Regions from separate parts of the Alkalihalobacillus sp. R86527 genome, predicted to be linked through region 2. Evidence: predicted binding sites of a transcription regulator. Region 2 holds the regulator's gene; each other region holds the start of a gene.
The links. Region 2 encodes LexA, which represses DNA repair genes until DNA is damaged. Its sites were predicted from a motif close to CGAACATATGTTCG; they were not measured.
Positions count from the first base shown of each region.

Region 1 (6,809 bases), 520 kb from region 2:
ATCCCTTTAATATTTTCTTTATAATGTTTGAGGTTCTGAGCAGCTAGCATCTCACACTTCACTCCGTATAATAGTTTGTACGTATTTTACCCCTTTTCGCTAAGGAAAAACGTTTTCTATTTTGGAGAGTGTTACCAGCCACCGCTACTCTTCTCCTACATGCACGAGATTTTCGAAAGAGATGGTTTGTCTCTTCTCACTCATATCAACAATTCGTAATTCCATATTAAGCTGGTCTATATAATGAACATATCCTTTCACTACGTTTGTCATACCTTTTTGGAAGTAGTGAAAAGTAAGAGACCGATGAAACTCCATCGCTTCACATATAATATCGTTCATTTCCTCGATTTTCTGTTCATCGAGCTCAGGTTTTTGGCTTTTTCGGTCTTCTTCCTTCCATTCTCTCAGCTCTTTAACATGCTCTGGCAACATCATTGATGTCCACTTGATATTTCCTCGATCACGAATCACCTAAGCTCAACCCCTTCCTATGCTTTGTGACCTCCGACAAGTTTACTTCGATGCAATGCTGTACCAGCCTTTGTGTAGGAAACAGCTCGAAGCAAAGCATCAGAACCATACTTCTCTCTTATAGAATCCATGACATAGCCAAGGTCTCGTTGCTTTGGTCGTTTCATATTGAAAAGGTCAAGCTGCACTTCTTCATCTTCACAAATATTTGAAAGGGCAATTGATATTTTCCGCACCGTTTTCCCTCCATAAAACTCCTGAAAGAGCTGCAAACAGACGTCGTAAATTTCAAGTGTGATCGAAGTTGGACTGTCGATACTTCTCGACCTATGAAAGCCTCCACCTCCTTCGTCTTTACTATAGCCAATCCCAAGACTAATCGTACGCCCCGCTTTTCCAGCTCTTCTCGCGCGCCTCGCTACCTCTTCACTCATTTCTAAGATCACGTGTTTGACTTCTTTTTGTTCATGATAATCTCTAAGTAGAATCTGACTTTTACCAAAGCTGATTTGCCCTTGCATAATCGGAGCCCCAATTTCAGAAAGATCCACTCCCCAGGCGTGATGATAAAGCTGGTTGCCCATCACCCCGAATTTCTGTTCAAGAAGATGCAAAGGGTATTTTGCCAGTTGCTCGACATTCATAATGCCCATTCGATTTAGCGTGCGCTCAAGGCGCGGTCCAATTCCCCACATTTTACTAAGGGGAGAGATGGACCAAACCTTCTCAGGAATATCCGCATACGTCCACTCAGCAACTCCATACTTCTTCGCCTCTAAATCAAGACAGAGCTTTGCCAGCAACATGTTGGGCCCAATTCCAATCGCACAAGGTAGACCAAATGTTTCACTGATCTCTGCCCTAATCTTATTAGCTGCCTCAAAACGCCCTCCCCAGAGACGTTCCGTTCCATCAATTTGCAGAAAAGATTCGTCCACGCTATACGTGTGAATACATTCTTTTGGAACGTAGCGATGAAAGAGCCTTGTAATCTCCATCGATTGCTTTAAATAGGAGGACATCCTTGCATTTACGATATGAATCCGAGAATCATTCGGAATTTCAAAAAGCCTATTTCCTGTTCGTATATTAAAGTCTCTTTTCAATGCGGGTGAAGCCGCTAAAACCACACTACCTTGACGTTCTGTATCACCCACTACAGCAAGATAGCATGTTAATGGATCTAACCCCATCTCAACTGCCGAGCAGCTCGCATAAAAGCTTTTCATATCGACACACAAAATGGTTTTCTTTTGAAACGTTGAATAATCCATCCCCACCACTCCTTTCAAGTCCTGAATAAGAACACTAGTTCTATATATCTATACCCGTATTTTACCCGAATATACGTTCGTATATCAATAAGTACTTTCTTCCAACGCGTAAAATTCGCTAGAAATTATGTTGAGAAGTCATTTCCACATTTTTCAAAAGAAAAAGTGGCTCTCAATAAAAAAAGAGCAACTAGATCTTAAAACCCAGACGCTCCTTTTCTTTAGTGCTGATAGCCTATTTCACCTTAACTTATGATAGGTCATAAACACCATAATTATCTAAATTGTTTGAATATTTTTCATATTGTGTTAATCTTTTCTCATCTGATAAAAGGAGGATTTACATGAAGAAGAAAAAATTATTAGCACTAGGACTATCAGCAGGTCTGGTAGGAAGTATGTTAGCTCCGTCGGGGTCACTTGCAACAAACTTACATAATGATAAAGGGACCCCCTCATTTGTATCAGGACAATTAACAAAGGCATCTTCAAAAAATCCTAACGAAGTGTTGTTTGATTACTTAAACGAAAACAAAAGCTACTACAAATTCAGTGGTGCTACAGCAGAGCAATCATTTAAGATTTTATCAACCGAGAAAGATCAACTTGGATATACTGTATTTCGTCTTCAACAGTTACATAAAGGAACACCAGTTTACGGATCTACTCAAACAGTTCATGTTAATAAAGATGGCGTATTAACAGCTGTATCAGGGAAAGTGATTTCAGATCTTGGGTCGAAGAAAGAACAACTAAAGAAGGAAACTAAGTTTAAAAAGCAGGATGCTATAAAGAAAGCAGAAGCGGCACTTGGTTTCACCCCAGACTATGAGCAAAAACCAGAATCGACTCTTGTCGTGTATCCACAAGGGAATTCTGCTAGCTACGCCTATCACGTAACACTGAATTTCTTATCACCTGAGCCAGGAAACTGGAATTATGTTGTAGATGCAGTAACTGGGGAGATCCTAACGAGTTTTAACGCGCTTCACGAAGCGAAAAAAGAAGGAGTAGGTAAGCCAGGTGGTGGTGGTGGCTCTGACGTTACTGGAACGATTACAACCGGAACGGGTACTGGTGTGCTTGGAGACACTAAATCATTTAATACACTCCTCTCCTCTTCTACTTACTATTTGAAAGATACAACAAGAGGTGGCGGCGTCTTCACTTATGATGCATCAAACCGCCAAAAGTTGCCTGGGTCGCTGTGGTCAGACTCGGATAATGAATTTCATGCTAGTTACGATGGCGCAGCTGTAGATGCACATTACTATGCGAGCGCTACTTATGATTATTATAAAGAAGTATTCAACAGAGATAGTTATGATGGCAACGGAGCACCATTAGAGTCGACAGTACACTACGGACGAGACTATAACAATGCATTTTGGAATGGAAGTCAAATGGTTTACGGAGACGGTGATGGTTCTACATTCGTTGCACTATCAGGAGGAGAAGATGTTGTTGCTCATGAACTTACACACGCGGTAACGAACACAACAGCGGACCTCATTTATCAGAACGAATCTGGTGCACTAAATGAATCGATGTCTGATGTATTCGGAACGCTGGTTGAATACCATGATAACAACAATCCAGATTGGCTAATTGGGGAAGATATTTATACACCAGGAACATCTGGAGATGCTCTTCGCTCAATGTCAGACCCAACTCAGTTTGGAGATCCAGCTCATTATTCTGAACGCTATACCGGGACACAGGATAATGGTGGTGTTCATATCAATAGCGGCATCATGAACAAGGCTGCTTATCTGTTAAGCGAAGGCGGAACATTTTATGGTGTGACAGTTTCAGGTATTGGAAAAGACAAGCTCGGCGCTATCTACTATCGTACGTTGACTCAATATCTAACATCTTCTTCAGATTTCAGCCATATGCGCTCTTCTGCTGTACAAGCTGCTACAGACCTATATGGTGCAAGTAGTCCGGAAGTACAATCGGTTAACAAAGCATTTGAGGCAGTTGGCGTTCAATAGTTTGATGTATGATGTACAGGTAGCTTTTTTCTAAAGCTACCTGTTTTCATGTTTCATCACCAGGAAAGCGGGAATGAATGATGACGTTAGGAAATGCTAGGAGGTTTCTTATGCAACTATTCAAAGAAGATGCATTAAAACAGCAGCATATCATCATAACTGGCGCTACCGGTGGCATCGGGTATGCAACAGCAAAGGTAGCTGTGCAAGCAGGGGCAATAATATCGATTACAGGGCGTAACGAAGAAAAGCTAGCACAACTTCAAAAAGAATGTGAGACCTTAGTGGAGGGTGCAGAGGTCACTACTATTGTAGCTGACTTAACAAATGAAGATGATCGCTCAAACCTAGTGCAGAAAGCAGTTAAAGAAAATGGTCCGATCACCGGTCTCATAAATTCAGCTGGTATTGGAGGCGGAGATATTATTGATCGCTTAACAGAGGACGATTTACGAAAGGTGATGGAGCTTAACTACACTGCGACAGTGCTACTCACTCAGCTCGTATATAACCATATGCGTAACAAAGATCAAAAAGGCGGTATCGTTAACCTCTCTTCTCTTTCTGGGCTTCGCGGAACGTATGGAGGGACAGCATACAGCGCATCAAAATTCGCAATAATAGGCTTCACTCAGTCGTTCGCACATGAAGCAATCAAGCATGGAATTCGTGTTAACGCCGTTTGTCCAGGCTTCGTAGATACAGAGATGGGTAGAAACGCCATTGAAGCCAAAGGAAAGCGTGAGAACAAAAGTTACAAAGAAGAATTGCAAGCGGTCGAAAAAGGACTGCCATCTGGTCGTATCACTCAACCAGAAGAAGTAGCGAACAGTATCATCTACCTTCTTTCAAACGCATCTGAAAACATTATTGGAGAATCATTGAAGATATCAGGTGGAAGTGTGATGAGGTAAAAGGATACATCTGACTAGACGCGGCGGAGCACTCGCAGGGTGCTCCGTGTGCAATTAAGATGGTTGTTTGAAAAAATACAGATCATTTTCTTTCAGCTAGCAAAAAAAAGAGCACCTACTCGGTTGCTCTTCAAAAATAATATTTATTTTTGATTAAAGAAACGTCCACCCACTTTTTCAATTAGACCAGGTGCTGCGTGATATACCTTTGCGCCGGCATTCATCCACGCAGGCAGGTTAACTTCTCGTTTCCCCTTCTCAATAGCTGAGATAATTTCTCTCAAGACCTTTTCAGGCGAGAGCATCATTTTTTCCACATTTTTTGCATAGGTTCCACTACTGTCTGCTACCTCGAAGAAATTCGTCTTAATCGGTCCGGGGTTAACAGTCATGACATTGATACCATGAGGTTTCATCTCAAGACGAAGACTATTTGAAAATCCGAGTACAGCATGCTTTGTAGCTGAGTATGCGGCAGACTTCGGTGTCGCGATTTTGCCCGCTTGTGAAGCAACATTTATAATAAGGCCACTTCTCGCTTTCACCATGCTTGGTAGCACATGAGAGCAAAAACGCATCAATCCAATCACATTCACGTCGAACATCGCTTCAATTTCTTTCATATCAGCATCTACAAAATGATCGAACTTACCGAATCCTGCGTTGTTTATAAGGATATCGATTGCTGGCATCTCTTCCAATAACCTAGGTAGAAGATGATCAATCCTAGTTCCATCTCCTACATCCATTGGCCATACGGCTGGAGGATAGCCTCCACTCGATACAATTTGTTCCTTCAATAGAAGTAAATTGTCCTCTGTCCGCGAAACGAGGATAAGCCTTGCACCCTTCTCGGCTAAATCAAGAGCTAACTGACGACCGATTCCACTTGAGGCACCAGTTATGAGTATGACTTTCTCTTTTATATTCTTCATAAATCTCTCCTAACGATTAGTTGTGTCTATAGAGAACGTTCTCTCCACTTTTAACTTTTGTAATGATTCCCTCTGAGTGTAAATAGTCCAGTTGACCGATCGTCTCAGAAAGGGTTAAACCGATCTGTTTCTTATAAATACCTGGAAACAGCTTCTGACAAACTTGAAAAGCGGTTAAAGATTCTTGTTTTAAAAACGCAGCTACCTTCTTAGATCGTTCTTCCTGTTGGTGTAAACGGTCTTTGATTAACTGCTCAGCATCATCGATTGGCTCACCATGCCCTGTATATACAAACGCAGGCTTTACCTTTACTGTTTTCTTATAAGAATCTCGCTGTTGCAGGAGCGGCTTTGGTCGCTCTGTACAATTGTCATATGGTGGCTCTAAAATAGGGTTTGAAGAAATGTTCTTAATAAGGTGGTCCCCCGCTATCATTGTTCCAGAACGTTCATGAAGAAGAGAAATATGACTCTGAGCATGCCCCGGTGTTTCCATTACTCTCCATCCCGGGCAGCCGGGGACTTCATCTCCCTCAGCCAGATGAACATCACACTTTGCTCGATCCGTATACAAGAGATATCCCTCTACATCATGAACATGTTGAAAATACATTTCATGGACTCCTGCTTCCTTATAGATTCCTCTCATAAAAGATTCATGCTGTTTTAGAAACGTGTCATTCATTTCAAGCCACCGATCATTCTTCCAATGACCCAGCACCCTCTTTCCTTTCTTTCTCATTAAGCCTGCTAGGCCGATATGATCAGGATGATGATGCGTCAACACCACTTGATCAACATCTTCAAGGGTAAACCCATGTTCTTTCAATTGAGATATAAGTGCCTCTTCAGCTTCAGATGTACGAGGACCCGTATCAACAAGTGTAATCACATCACTTTTAATCAAAAAACAATTTACAGGTCCAACTTGAAATGGCGTTGGCACTGTAATTGAGAATATTTCATTTTCCATCGTAATGTTCATCAAACCAACCACCTATCCTTTGCTATCCTGATTCCATTCTACTCCTCATTCCACCTTTTGTCATTATATCAAAATAGTATATTCAGAAAATTATAAAAACTAATTGACAATTTTTCTATTTCGTTGCATACTATGTAAAACTATATTTGAGATCGATTATAGCTATGAATGGGATTAGTAGAAGCTAAGACATGTTTCAGAGAGAGGAATTCATGGGCTGAAAGATTCCT
Region 1 is NZ_JAXHBW010000001.1:1,589,415-1,596,223, reverse strand. Features, by position in the region: gene SJY16_RS08140 (alpha/beta fold hydrolase) at 1-50, opposite strand, end outside; gene SJY16_RS08135 (YolD-like family protein) at 145-474, opposite strand; gene SJY16_RS08130 (Y-family DNA polymerase) at 492-1,748, opposite strand; gene SJY16_RS08125 (M4 family metallopeptidase) at 2,093-3,745, shown strand; gene SJY16_RS08120 (SDR family NAD(P)-dependent oxidoreductase) at 3,856-4,659, shown strand; gene SJY16_RS08115 (SDR family NAD(P)-dependent oxidoreductase) at 4,803-5,594, opposite strand; gene SJY16_RS08110 (MBL fold metallo-hydrolase) at 5,611-6,579, opposite strand; T-box leader at 6,735-6,809, shown strand, end outside.
Region 1: a site for LexA is predicted at 1,815-1,828, ahead of SJY16_RS08130 (Y-family DNA polymerase). Genes of this name have one in related genera too.

Region 2 (6,809 bases):
GTTAAAAGATAAGCTTGGAGTGAGAGCAGTTCCTTCAGCAGAAGTTGTGTTTGATGGATCGAAAGGCTATCTAGTAGGGGATCCGAGCAGAGGGTTTTATTACATGATCGAAGCGCTAAACTTGTCTCGTTTGTGCAATGCGATTGCTTCAGTTGGTATCATGCAGCGTTCGTTTCTTGAAGCGAAACAGTATGCGTACAAAAGAGAAGCCTTTCGAAAGCAGTTAAAAGATTTTCCCATGATTAAAGAGAGTTTAGTAAATATGAAAGTGAAACAAGAAGTAGAACTCAGCAGTGTTTTTTCTGCAATTAAGCTTTTTGATCGAGTTATGGATAAAAGCGAACACATAACAAAAGAAGATAAAGCTTTAAATCGATTACTCATTGCTCTTGTGAAAAAAGAATCAGCGGAACAAGCGGTTCAATTTGCGCATGAAGCAATTGAAATACACGGCGGTAACGGCTACATCGAAGACTTTGTCACCCCGAGATTACTAAGAGATGCTCAAGTGTTAACAGTGTGGGAAGGAACGGCGAATATCTTAGGTTTAGAAGTATTAAGGTTAATTGCAAAGTACAACGTTCACAAATTATTTATCAAAAAGGTAACCCATGACTTAGAAATGCTTCCAGGTGAGGTAGGAGAGAAAGCACTTGTCCATGAAGGAATGAAGCAACTTGATGAGAAAATTACTCAGCTAATGAAAATGGATGAAGCTCGGCAAACGCTGCACTGTAAGCGAATAGCGAATTTGATGACAGCTATTTATGAAAGTGTGATTGCGTTACAAGACGCTGAGTTAGGAGGAGCAAGAAAACGAGCGGTTGCAAAGATATTTCTCGAAAAGACATGGGAGAAAGATCAGTTCGAACTTTCAGATCTCGCACTGCAATATTTTGATTTGATAATAGAACATAAAGAGAGTGCGAATGCTTTGTGAATGTGAGTAGGGGAAGAGCCTACTTTAAATGATTAGGTCTCTCATATAAACTCACTATAATAAATAAAACAGCTTAGGTCGATGTCCTAGGCTGTTTTGTGTTAGGTATTTGCGTTCTAATTATTTTTGTACTGATCAATTTTTTGCTGTAGCTTCTGAGCAATAACGTCTAAAGGACCGTTGAGCTCTTCGTTCGATAGTCTCACTTTCGCAACGCTTTCGTCCATTTCTAGAGCTTCAGCAAAGAGTCCGCCTAATCCACGCGCACGGCGATCAACTTCAAGCAAAACATCTAAATAGTTATCATCTAAAAAGAAAATCGCTTCAAGTTCATCTAAGTAAGCACGATACTCACCACTAGGCGTAAATTCAAATTCTTGAACATAGCCATAGCGTTTTGATTGTTCCATTTCAACTTTCTTAACATGAAAGCCAAGGTAACTTTCCAATGCTTCGATCACTTTTTTGATAGATGGATGTGGAGACACTTGGATGAGATCTCGATCTTTTGGATCCAGTGCCATCGGAATGTCTAGACCAGTTTCAAACCACACTGGAAGTCTTCCAAATGAAGCGGGTGTATGATAAGGAAGCTGAATGGAAAAAGGAATTTCTTTTATTTCTCTTTCCTTTATCGTTTCTTGAGTGGGTATTTGATATTTTTCTAAAGCTACTTTTTCTCTTACCTTCTTATCGTCAACTTCGCGGATTGCTTCCGTCATGAGAAAAATATGAATGGAATCAATCGATTGTTCGACATCTCCCCCTGTTAAGACTACTTTTCCATGAACGTTTTCCCCGGGTACAAAATAGTCTTTTTCTAGCTGCGTATCAACTTTCGCAGCACCTATTCCAACACTTGCTAGAAATTTCTTAAGCATGTTTCTCAATCCTTTCTTCGATACCTGTTTTCCTGATTATACGAAAAGAAACAAAGAAAGGATTCATCTTTTTAATAGATACTAATGTTTTTGAACAAAAAAAAGAAACGCAGTTTTCTGCGCTTCTAGTGAATCGAACGGAACACTCCTACAACTTTACCTAAAATGGAAACTGAATCAAGAATGATTGGTTCCATAGATGAATTTTCTGGCTGGAGACGGAAGTAGTTGCTTTCTTTGAAGAAACGCTTTACTGTTGCTTCGCTATCTTCTGTCATAGCAACGACGATATCACCGTTGTTCGCGGTAGGCTGTTGTTTGACTATAACCATGTCTCCATTATAAATACCAGCTTCAATCATACTGTCACCTTCGATGATCAGCATGAACGTGTGCTCGTCATCTTGAACAAAATGTTCAGGAAGAGGAAAGTACTCTTCAACATTCTCAATCGCCGTAATCGGTTGACCAGCGGTTACTTTACCGATGACAGGAATGTTCACCGTTTCAGGACGAGGAATATCGATCGTTTCCTCTAGTCCGAGTACTTCGATAGCACGCGGTTTCGTTGGGTCTCTTCGAATATAACCTTTTTTTTCAAGTCTTGCCAGGTGTCCGTGAACAGTGGAGCTAGAAGCTAGTCCAACGGCTTCACCGATTTCTCTAACGGAGGGTGGATAACCCTTTTGTTTCACTTCGACTTTGATAAAGTCCAGAATGTCCTGCTGACGCTTTGATAGTTTCATATATCTGGCACCTCGTTCCAATCTATCTATTTGTTAGTAGTATACCAGAATTTTTGTTCGCATACAAACATAAGTTCGAAAATACAGTTGACACGAACAGGGGTTCTGTTTATACTAAAACCAGAACAAATATTCGTATTCGGGGTGATTGGGATGAGAAAACAGGCTAGAGGCTTGTCTGGAGTTGATTTTCTTGTCATTATATCTTTTGTGGCCGTTTTAATAATCGTGTTTGTATCATTGAGAGCAGCAGCTGCTGAAGGGTATGATCGGTATACTAAGGTTGAGTTAGAGCACGGAGATACTGTTCTTGAAATCGCAGAGGAATATCGTGAAGCACACGATATGTCCGACCGTAAATTTATCAGCTGGGTAGAAGAAGCGAACAATATAGATGCAAATTGGATTACAGCAGGAGATACACTCATTATTCCTGTTGAGGCAAATGCAACAGCGCTGGGGGTAAAGGAAAAAGAATGAATGCTATTATTTATTGCCGGGTAAGCACCAAGAAAGAAACGCAGGAGTCATCTCTTGCCAGGCAAAAAGAAGAATTGCAGAAATTTGCAGCTCAATCAGGTTTTACGATCCACAAAATGATCGAAGAGAAACATAGTGGATATGATATTGATCGAAATGGGATTCTTGAAGTTTTAGATATGTTAAAAGAAGGAGTAGCAGAAGTGCTTCTTATTCAAGATGAGACGAGACTAGGGCGTGGAAATGCAAAAATCGCTCTGCTTCATGCTATCCATAAATATGGAGGAACAATTTATACAGTTAACCAGAATGGTGAGCTACAGCTTTCAGAAGCTGATTCGATGGTTCTTGAGATTGTTAGTATCGTTGAGGAGTTCCAAAGAAAGCTACATAACCTCAAAATTAAACGAGGAATGGAAAAGGCAGTAAGAGAAGGGTATAAACCAGAACGAAACTTAAAGGACCAACATTATGGTGGGAGGGAACGCAAAAGTGTTCCTATTGAAGAAATTGTTAATCTCAGAAATAGAGGATTAACTTTCCATGAAATTGCTGCGACTTTAAAAGGATTTGGCTACGAAGCTTCTAAAGCAACGGTTCATAGGCGCTATAAGGAGCATGTTGACGAACAAGAACAGAAGCTATAAACTTGTCTGTGGTTACGACTTACGTTAGGATGAAGATAATTAGATGTTATAAAGGAGTTATTTCTGTATGTTATCACAGGATAAAATAAAACGAATTAACGAGTTATCTAGAAAATCAAAAGAGTCTCAACTTACAGAACAAGAGAAAAAGGAACAACAAGATCTTCGTCAGGAATATTTACAAAGCCTGCGATCATCTTTTGAAAATCAATTGCATTCCGTCAAAGTAGTTGATGAGACAGGCGAGGATGTTACACCTGATAAGTTAAAAGAAAGTAAGAAAAATAGAGGTCCGATACAGTAAAAATAGCCTAATTTTGCATTTCGCAAAATTAGGCTATTTTTTTGGTTGCAATTTTTCGAATATTCGTTATACTGTACTATAACAAGTTATTATATAACAAAGAGAGAGGATGGATAGGATGTTTGTAGTAACTGATTCAGCGGCTGAATTTTATAAGAGTGAAATGGAGCTTAATCAAGGTGATTGTTTGAGACTGTTTGTAAGATACGCTGGGAGTGGAGATAGCGGTGGCTTTTCACTAGGTGTAATGTCTGATAGGCCAGCAACAGACGACTTTAAGAAAGAAGTTGGAGGAATCACTTATTTCGTAAAGCCTGGCGATCAATGGTTTGTTGATCGAATGAAATTAGATTATGATGCGAAGTGCGGTGGCGTGCTTTGCGACTTACCGAGCATGGCGTAAAGTAAACCTGTACTATAACAAATTTGTTATAGTACAGGTTTTTTGATTTCGACAAAACTAGTGAAAGCTGTACTACAGGTATAGACAATCATCTTATGAAGGTTACTGTATACTATTGTTTAAAACACAAGGTAGACAGGAGGAATTGGTATGAGGCACTATGAAATGCACTTGATCAAACAAGAAGTTGCTGTTCAATATGGTGGCAAAGAACTCCTGTTATTTCAATTATTCAATGAAAGAAAGCTCACTGTACAAAAAGAAACAAAAGAACTATTAGATAAACAAATTGATTTCATTACAGAGTCCATACCCGTTATTGATGTGAATAGATACCTTGTGACGGAGTTCGGTGGTTTTCGTAATTATGAATATCGTAATGGGGGTCATTGTTTAACGATATTACAATCGAAGAGTGATGGATCGCTTTTCGTAAATCAAAATAAGATCAATATTTATTCAAATGGTACATATGAAGCGGAAACAATCTTTTTTGAGGTGCTTAGAAAGCTTTCTCCTACATTTTTCGCCATTGATCATCAATCAAACAAATATGGATGGCTAAATCCACTCAAAAAACAAAAGCTAGTTTAAACAACCCCTACTATTTTAATAGACATTATTGTATAATCAGGAAGGGTTGTAGTACACTAATGGAAGAGAAAGAATAAGGAGGAAATACAGCATGTGGTGGATGTATACGCTTGTGGGCGTTCTAGCATTAATTGCTGGGGCTGCGCTTGGCTTTTTTATTGCCCGCAAATATATGATGGATTATCTAAAGAAAAATCCCCCTATTAATGAAAATATGCTTCGTGTAATGATGATGCAAATGGGGCAAAAACCTTCTCAGAAGAAGATTAATCAGATGATGAAGGCTATGAATAGTCAGATGGATAATAACAAATAATGTACTAGCACTCTGGGAGCAGAGTGCTTTTTATATGGAGAGATTTTGGTTGACGACATTAATCCTAATGATGATATGATAGGTTAGACTATATTTATATATTGGGAAGTGTTGAGATGACGGTGAGAAATCTAGTTTTAGTGACGGGGCTATCTCTAGCTCTTGTAGCTGGGTGTTCCTCAAATGAACAAAGTTCAAATGATCAAAACCAGGCTGACAAGACAACAGAGCAGCCTGATGAAAGCAAGGAACAGAACAGCACTGATAAAGAATCAACAAATAATGATTCAGATCAACCGAATGAAGACAACGCCTCTTCAGATGAGGATACGAATAGCCAGGGAGGTTCTGACAATCAACATGCATACCCTGCTATGGGAGAAACGGTAGCAGAAGAGAATGGTAAACAAATTGTAACCAATCCTAATAGTATCTATGTTGTAGCAAATAAAAAGCGGAATTTACCTTCTGATTTTGTGCCTGAAAACCTTGTGGAACCGAACGTTCCGTTCTATGCGAACGATGGTGATCCGAAGAGGTTGATGGTAGAAGAAGCGGCGAAGGCACTTGAAATAATGTTTGCTGCTGCTTCGAAAGATGGAATGCAACTTAAAGCAGTATCCGGTTACCGTTCGTATGAAAGACAAGAAGCGATTTTTGCTTATAATGCAGATAGGTATGGTGCGGAGAAAGCGAACCGAGTAAGTGCGCATGCTGGCCAAAGTGAGCACCAGACTGGTCTTACAATGGATATAAGCGCCCCATCTCTAGGTGGGTCATTGAGTGAGAAGTTCGGAAGTACGCCAGAAGGTGAATGGGTAGCTGAAAATGCGCATAAGTATGGATTTGTAGTAAGATACCTTAAAGGGAAAGAAGATATTACAGGTTATCAATACGAGCCATGGCATGTTCGTTATGTTGGCAAAGAAGCTTCAAAAGAAATTCATGAAGCTGGAATAACTCTTGAAGAATTTTTCGCAAAGTAAATCGTTACGTAATGTTCACACAATTTCGTGTGAAAACCGGTACAATGAGGTTGAAACGATTACAGAATGCGCATGCTAATTGCATGTTTAGAACGGAGAGTTAGTTTATGGCGGATTTAAATATTTTCTTAGCTTTTGGAGCTGGTTTTCTTTCTTTTATTTCCCCTTGTGTACTGCCGCTTTATCCGGCGTTTATCTCATACATTACAGGGGTATCAGTTGATGACTTAAAAGAAGAACGAGGAATGATGCAACGAAGAGCCATCCTACATACAGTGTTCTTTTTATTAGGCTTTTCGATTATTTTTCTCGTGCTTGGTATGTCTGCATCACTAGTAGGAAACCTTTTTGTTCAATATAAAGACTTGTTGAGACAAGTAGGTGCTATCTTAATTGTAGTATTTGGACTTGTTGTCGTTGGTTTTTGGAAACCTTCGTTTCTATTGAAAGATCGACGATTAACGATTCGAAACCGCCCATCAGGCTTCATCGGTTCCGTGTTAATTGGGATG
Region 2 is NZ_JAXHBW010000001.1:2,105,364-2,112,172, reverse strand. Features, by position in the region: gene SJY16_RS10820 (acyl-CoA dehydrogenase family protein) at 1-940, shown strand, start outside; gene SJY16_RS10815 (sporulation protein) at 1,057-1,821, opposite strand; gene lexA (transcriptional repressor LexA) at 1,947-2,567, opposite strand; gene yneA (cell division suppressor protein YneA) at 2,721-3,047, shown strand; gene SJY16_RS10800 (YneB family resolvase-like protein) at 3,044-3,694, shown strand; gene SJY16_RS10795 (DUF896 domain-containing protein) at 3,762-3,998, shown strand; gene SJY16_RS10790 (HesB/YadR/YfhF family protein) at 4,117-4,401, shown strand; gene sirA (sporulation inhibitor of replication protein SirA) at 4,552-4,995, shown strand; gene SJY16_RS10780 (YneF family protein) at 5,087-5,311, shown strand; gene SJY16_RS10775 (M15 family metallopeptidase) at 5,428-6,297, shown strand; gene SJY16_RS10770 (cytochrome c biogenesis protein CcdA) at 6,405-6,809, shown strand, end outside.

Region 3 (6,809 bases), 1.3 Mb from region 2:
TCATTCACTTGGAAATCTCATGCTAGCTGCTATGACGGACATTACGGGAGACTTCGTCCAAGGCGTTCGGGAGATGTGTCGCGTTCTTAATGTGCGAGGGAAAGTCCTTCCAGCTTCGAATCAAAGTGTGGTCCTACATGCTGAAATGCGAGATGGAACGTTCGTAAAAGGTGAATCTCAAATTCCGAAAATGAATAAAACCATTAAGAAAGTTTTTCTATCACCTCCTGGAATAAAAGCTTTGCCAGACTCTTTGGATGCGATTCGAAACGCTGATTTAATCGTGCTTGGACCAGGTAGTCTTTATACGAGCATACTACCAAACTTGCTTGTTCCTGGTATTGCAGATGAAATTAGTCAATCCAATGCTCGTAAAGTGTATGTGTGTAACGTAATGACCCAGCAAGGTGAAACAGAAAATTATACTGCAAGTGACCATGTACAGGCACTCATTGATCATATTGACCACAAACTTATTGAAACGATTATTGTAAACAAACAAGTAATTCCACCCTATTACGCAAAGCGTTATGCAAAAGAGCATGCAGAAGTTGTGCAATATGACGAAAATAGGCTAAAGAGCTTTGGTTTTGAAGTAATCAGTGATAAAATTATTCAATATGATGAGAAGTATGTACGTCACGATGCCATTAAAATCTCTTCTATTCTATTATCTTTATTAGAAAAGAAGAAATAATGGTAATGGGTCAATGGGCCCCTGCATGGTAAAGGGGGGATAGCGATGTCATTTGCTGCCGATACAAAGAAAGAATTAACACAGCTCGAAAGTAAACCGTGCTGCTCGAGGTCAGAACTCGCAGCCCTTATCAGGATGAACGGATCGATATCATTTGGAAACAGACAATTGATTCTTAATATTCCCACTGAACATGCTGCGATTGCGAGAAGAATTTATACGCTTATCAAACGACTATATAATTACGATGTGGAATTACTTGTACGTAAGAAGATGCGTCTCAAGAAGAATAATGTCTATATCGTTCGTGTGTCTGCTAAAGCAAGAGATCTACTTGAAGATCTTGGAATTATGGACAATGCGTTCATGTTCACGAGAACAATCCCGAGTGATTTTACAAAGCGAGCCTGTTGCAAACGGGCATACTTAAGAGGTGCTTTTCTCGCAGGAGGGTCGATCAATCACCCAGAAACCTCCTACCATTTAGAGATATTTTCGATGTATGAAGAGCATACCGAGTCGTTGTGTGAGCTTATGAATCAGTTCGATCTGAATGCCAAAATGCTCGAGCGGAAAAAAGGATATATCGTTTATATTAAAGAAGGCGAAAAAATCACAGAGTTTTTAAGTGTAGTAGGTGCTCACCAGGCGCTACTGTACTTTGAAGACGTACGAATTATGAAAGATATGCGAAACTCAGTTAATCGTATCGTGAATTGTGAGACCGCCAATTTAAATAAAACAGTTGGTGCTGCATTCCGACAGGTGGAAAACATTCGATTTATTCAGAATGAAGTTGGGTTAGAAATCCTTCCTGATAAATTAAGAGAAATTGCTGAACTAAGAGTTAAGCACCAGGATGTAACCCTTAAGGAACTTGGAGAAATGTTAACTGGAGGTGCGATCAGTAAGTCTGGAATCAATCATAGGCTGCGTAAGATCGACCAGTTAGCTGAAAAGCTCCGTGCAGGGAAACCAATAACATAAGCGTTAGAAAAGAAAAGCCTGCGCGAGTGGTGCGGGCTTGATTTTCTATAAGGCGTCTTGATTCTACTTAAACATAAAAATATCCATGAAGTTTATAATTCAAATTAAATGGAATCCTGTTGAGAGAATCTGAATAAATGAATAAAGAAGGGCATATACTTATTTTTTTTCATTATTTAAGATAGCGCTTTCTTACAAGAGAATAAAGGCTTTATGAATTAAGGAGGAATGGAAAAGTGGTTCAAAAAGAAGTTGTTGTTACGTTAGAAACAGGATTACAAGCAAGACCTGCCGCACTTTTTGTACAAGAGGCAAATCGATATAACTCCGATATCTTTCTTGAAAAAGACGGTAAAAAAGTTAATGCGAAGAGTATTATGGGGATCATGAGTCTTGCAGTAGGCTCTGGCTCTTCTGTTGTGATTACAGTTGATGGAAATGATGAAGAGGAAGCTGTATCCTCTCTCATTGAGTTCATTCAAAAAGATTAAAGAAAAAAGGTTGCCGTGACGGCAACCTTTTTGTTTACTATGCTTTTTTCTCCATAACTTCATCGATCAAGCCGTATTCTTTCGCTTCATTTGCTTCCATGAAACGGTCACGATCAGTATCTCGGTCGATTGTGTCTAGAGGTTGACCAGTACGCTCTGCAAGAATTTTGTTAAGCTTCTCACGCATTTGGATAATACGCTTCGCATGGATTTCAATATCAGAAGCTTGACCTTGCGTACCACCTAGTGGTTGGTGAATCATTACTTCACTGTTTGGAAGAGCATAACGTTTACCTGGCTCACCAGCCGCAAGTAGGAATGCTCCCATTGATGCAGCCATTCCGATACAGATGGTAGACACTTTTGGTTTAATGAATTGCATTGTATCGTAGATTGCCATTCCAGCTGTGATTGATCCACCTGGGCTATTGATGTAAAGAGAGATATCTTTGTCTGGATCTTCTGCAGCAAGGAAAAGAAGCTGTGCTACGACTGCGTTAGAAACGTTGTCGTCGATTGCCGTTCCAAGCATAATAATGCGGTCCTTAAGAAGACGAGAGTAGATGTCATAAGCTCTTTCACCGCGGTTTGTTTGTTCGATAACCGTTGGAATTAATACCATTAAAAATTCCTCCCTTATATTCATTCAAATATGTAGTTGCTGTAAGTTCATCATACCGAAAAGGTCAATATAGGTCAAATAAAGTGCTGTTCTTTTTAACCATTTATTTTGAAGCTACTCATTAGCTGCTTCTACATACCTCCATTTTCCCCGCTATCACTCGTTTTAAACAGAACGAACCTGTCTTTTTTTAAATCGATGATCAGTTAAAAAGTAGCCTGCAATTCTTCTCTCAACTAGGTTTCTAATTTGGACTGATGTATACCGATATGTTTGGTTGTATCCGCGACAGTAGACTAGATAAACGACCATATCTTCCTTAGTATCCTGAACTGAAGCAGTGATGTTTTGCCTATGAAGAACTGACTTTGCATCCTTTAGGTCTGTTGAAGCTAGAGAAAAAGCCTGGTTGATCAGTTCCAAATAAGGGCGTGGAAGCTTCATCTTAGAGTGATTAATCCATGCAGCATCGAGTTCCAGTACCTTTTTAACATAAGGAAGCAATAAATAATCCCGAACAGCACTTGCTTCCTCTTTATTTAATCGGAACATGATCTTCACCGCCTATAAGAACATATGTTTGATATTACAATACTATGAGACGAATGAGACGTCAAGAACCCACTCGTTCCGATTGGTTGAAGACGCAAAAAATCCCCTTCCAGATGAAAGGGGATTAGAATTATGTAATTGGTGCGCCCGGAGGGATTCGAACCCCCGACAGACGTGGTACCGGAAACCACCGCTCTATCCTACTGAGCTACGGGCGCATATGTTGAGCGCAAGGATTATTATACGTGAACGGTATTTTTTTTGCAAGGTGATTTTTTGGTTGAAAGTGACAAACACTAAGGCTATAAATATGGTGAAAGTAGGGGTTTTGTTGAAGGTAAAACGTGAAGAAAGTAAGTCATTAAGTGATGCGATCGATCGTATTACTGAGGGACTTGAGAAGGTCGTTGAATTGTACAATGAATCAGAAGAAGACGAGCCATTGATTCAATTTGAACCTAAAGTGATAGAAACCATTGAGAATGCGAAGAAGGTGTACGGAACTCAGGTCGTTACGACAAAGCTGAATAACGTTGTGAAAGAGATGCTTAGTTGGTTGGATCTTGAAGAAGAAAAACAAGTCAAAAAAAAGAGTGAACCTTGTCCACTCTTGAAAATTAGAGATTATTGCTTCTTAACGGGCTTGTCATTTTCTCGGTCAACTGGTTTTTTGCTTGCTCCATTCATCGTATGCTTTAAGCCTGAATGCATACCAGAAGCGCATAACCCTAGCCAGAGTCCAATTAAAAAGGCTTTTTTGAAATCCGGGTCAATATAAATATAGCTCATGACGATTCCTACCCCAACTGAAAGCAAAGGAAGAAACCTAGCCGGAAAACCAAACACCTTAAAAAGTTGGACAATTCCAATGATGATTGGAAGCAAAGCAATACCATATACAGTTAAATCCATGGTTTTTGCCTCCTTTTTTTCTCTCTGTATAGCAGTGTATGTCGAATCATAGGGGATTGAGTGGGCGCATTGCTTATTTTTATGAAAAGGAGGCACATAACTTGGTAAATGATTGAAAATTCAGGTCATTATCGTTTTCCTCATACCATAAGCTGAATCAATATAGTATGATAAAGGTGGAGGGATTGCGATGGAATTAGGATTAATACAAAAACAGACAACGCAACTCGTAATGACAACTCAATTGCGTCAGGCAATAGCCATTCTTCAATATTCGACTATAGAGTTGATGGAATATATTAAAGAAGAGGCGCTTGAGAATCCTCTTATTGAACTCCAGACGCCGTCATGGGAAGCAGGCATTCGTTTGAAAAACTCATACGGGGGCGAACGCACTGATCCGCTAGACTATGTAGCAGAACGAGGAAAAAGTTTGAACGATGAGCTCCATGAACAAGTGCGATGTTTGAATCTATCGCATCACCAAGCAAAGGTTATCCATTATTTGATAGATAATATAGATGAAACTGGATACTTACTAACTCGCGATCAAGAGGTTATCTCACAGTTTCGATTGACTGATCGTGAATTTGAAGATGCCGTTCATGTATTGCAATCACTTGAGCCAGGAATTGGTGGCCGTAATTTAGGGGAGTGTCTTTGTTTACAGATTCATTCCACTTCGCCTATCGATATGCTTGCTCGTAAGCTTGCAAGAGAAAATTTGAAAGCGCTAGCACAAAGGAAGTTTCGAGAGCTTTCAAAAGAATATCAAGTGAACCTTGAGGATATTCAATTAGCATCGGATGTTATCGCTAGGCTAGATCCAAGGCCAGGGTTAAAGTGGTATACGGATAAAACACATTACGTTGCCCCGGACATCATTATTCAAGAGAATGATGGAACATACACGATTAAATTACTAGATGATGATTTGCCCTCTATGAAAATAAGCAAAGCCTACCAATCGTTTGAAAAAGGCGAAGTAGCTCATTATATAAGAGGTAAATATCAGCAAGTCAACTGGCTGATAAAGAGTATTGAACAGCGGAAACAAACGCTACGCTCGATTATGGAGGTATTCATAGCGCGTCAAAGTCCCTTTCTTCAAACGGGACTCAGCGAACTGAAGCCATTCACGCTTAAGGAAGTAGCTATTGAAGCAGGTGTGCATGAATCAACAGTCAGTCGAGCGATCAAGAACAAGTATGTTCAAACTCCTCATGGTCTATTTGCATTAAAAGAGTTGTTTACTTCACGTTTAGCTGGAGAAACAGATGGTGGAACATCATCCTCTAGTGTGAAAATATTGATAAAAGAGTTTATTGAACAAGAAGATAAGAAGAAGCCACTGTCCGATCAGAAAATCGTGGAGGCTCTTCATATACAAAAAGGTATCAAGGTATCGAGACGAACAATCGCGAAATATCGTGAAGAATTAAACATACCTGGCTCATCAATGAGGAAACGTTTTTTATAGGCATTCGTCCGCAGGAAAGTAAGCATTCAAATTCCTAAGGTATAGGGAGAATATAGACTAGGGTGTTTCTACAAGGTAACAGCTGCAACGCAGCTGTTTCTTTGCGTGGTTTATTTGTGAAAGGTTAGAATGGTATTGGAAAGGGGTTTAAGTAATGAGTAAAACGGTTATGTTATACACGAAAGAGACGTGCCCTCTTTGTGATGAAGCTTATTCGATTCTTGAGGATCTTCAAACTGAAGTGGATTTCACGATCGAATCAGTAGATATCTATCAGAACGATGCATTGCTTGAGAAGTTTATGGTGATGATTCCGGTAGTTGAAGTAGATGGTGAAATCGTAGATTATGGCCGAATATCAAGAAAAAATATAAGAAAACGCTTACTTTAAAATTTTCAGTATAACATAGTTGCCCATGTAGTTGGCAACTGCTACAATGAAATTTGTAAGACGTTCTTTTTTTGATTCAGGTGGGACTGAAAATGTCTGACCGGGACATAATACGTCTCATGAAGAAAAAAAGGACTGCAGGGGAGACGAACAATGCGCTCATTACTCGCACTTCAACAAAAACTATTACCAGACCTTCTAGAAGTCATGAACAAGCGTTACCGTGTTCTCAGGCAACTGAGACTCACGCAGCCTATTGGACGTAGAAGTCTAGCGAACAATCTGGATATAACAGAAAGAGTTCTTAGGAGTGAAGTGACTTTCCTGAAAGATCAAGGTTTGCTTGATATGTCGATTCAGGGCATGCAGCTTACTGAGGAGGGTGAGCAACTATTAATGGAGCTCGAACCTGTTATGAACGAAGTTTCTGGTCTTGATAACTTGGAAGAACAGTTAAAAGACAAACTTGGTATTCCAGAAGTACTTATTGTACCCGGTGATAGCGATGTGACTCCCTGGGTAAAGAAAGAGATGGGCAGAGCCGCTGTGGGACGCCTCAAAAGGTTTCAGCTTCAAAGTAAGGTTATAGCTGTTACTGGCGGTACCACACTCGCGAGTGTTGCTGATATGATGATTCCCTCTCCAGATATGGATGGAACATTATTCGTACCGGCACG
Region 3 is NZ_JAXHBW010000001.1:757,735-764,543, forward strand. Features, by position in the region: gene SJY16_RS03815 (gluconeogenesis factor YvcK family protein) at 1-697, shown strand, start outside; gene whiA (DNA-binding protein WhiA) at 743-1,684, shown strand; gene SJY16_RS03825 (HPr family phosphocarrier protein) at 1,921-2,175, shown strand; gene clpP (ATP-dependent Clp endopeptidase proteolytic subunit ClpP) at 2,213-2,797, opposite strand; gene SJY16_RS03835 (YhjD family protein) at 2,963-3,349, opposite strand; tRNA gene SJY16_RS03840 (tRNA-Arg) at 3,489-3,567, opposite strand; gene SJY16_RS03845 (hypothetical protein) at 3,636-4,127, shown strand; gene rpoN (RNA polymerase factor sigma-54) at 4,452-5,741, shown strand; gene SJY16_RS03855 (glutaredoxin family protein) at 5,896-6,132, shown strand; gene SJY16_RS03860 (sugar-binding transcriptional regulator) at 6,286-6,809, shown strand, end outside.
Region 3: a site for LexA is predicted at 3,367-3,380, ahead of SJY16_RS03835 (YhjD family protein). Genes of this name have one in related genera too.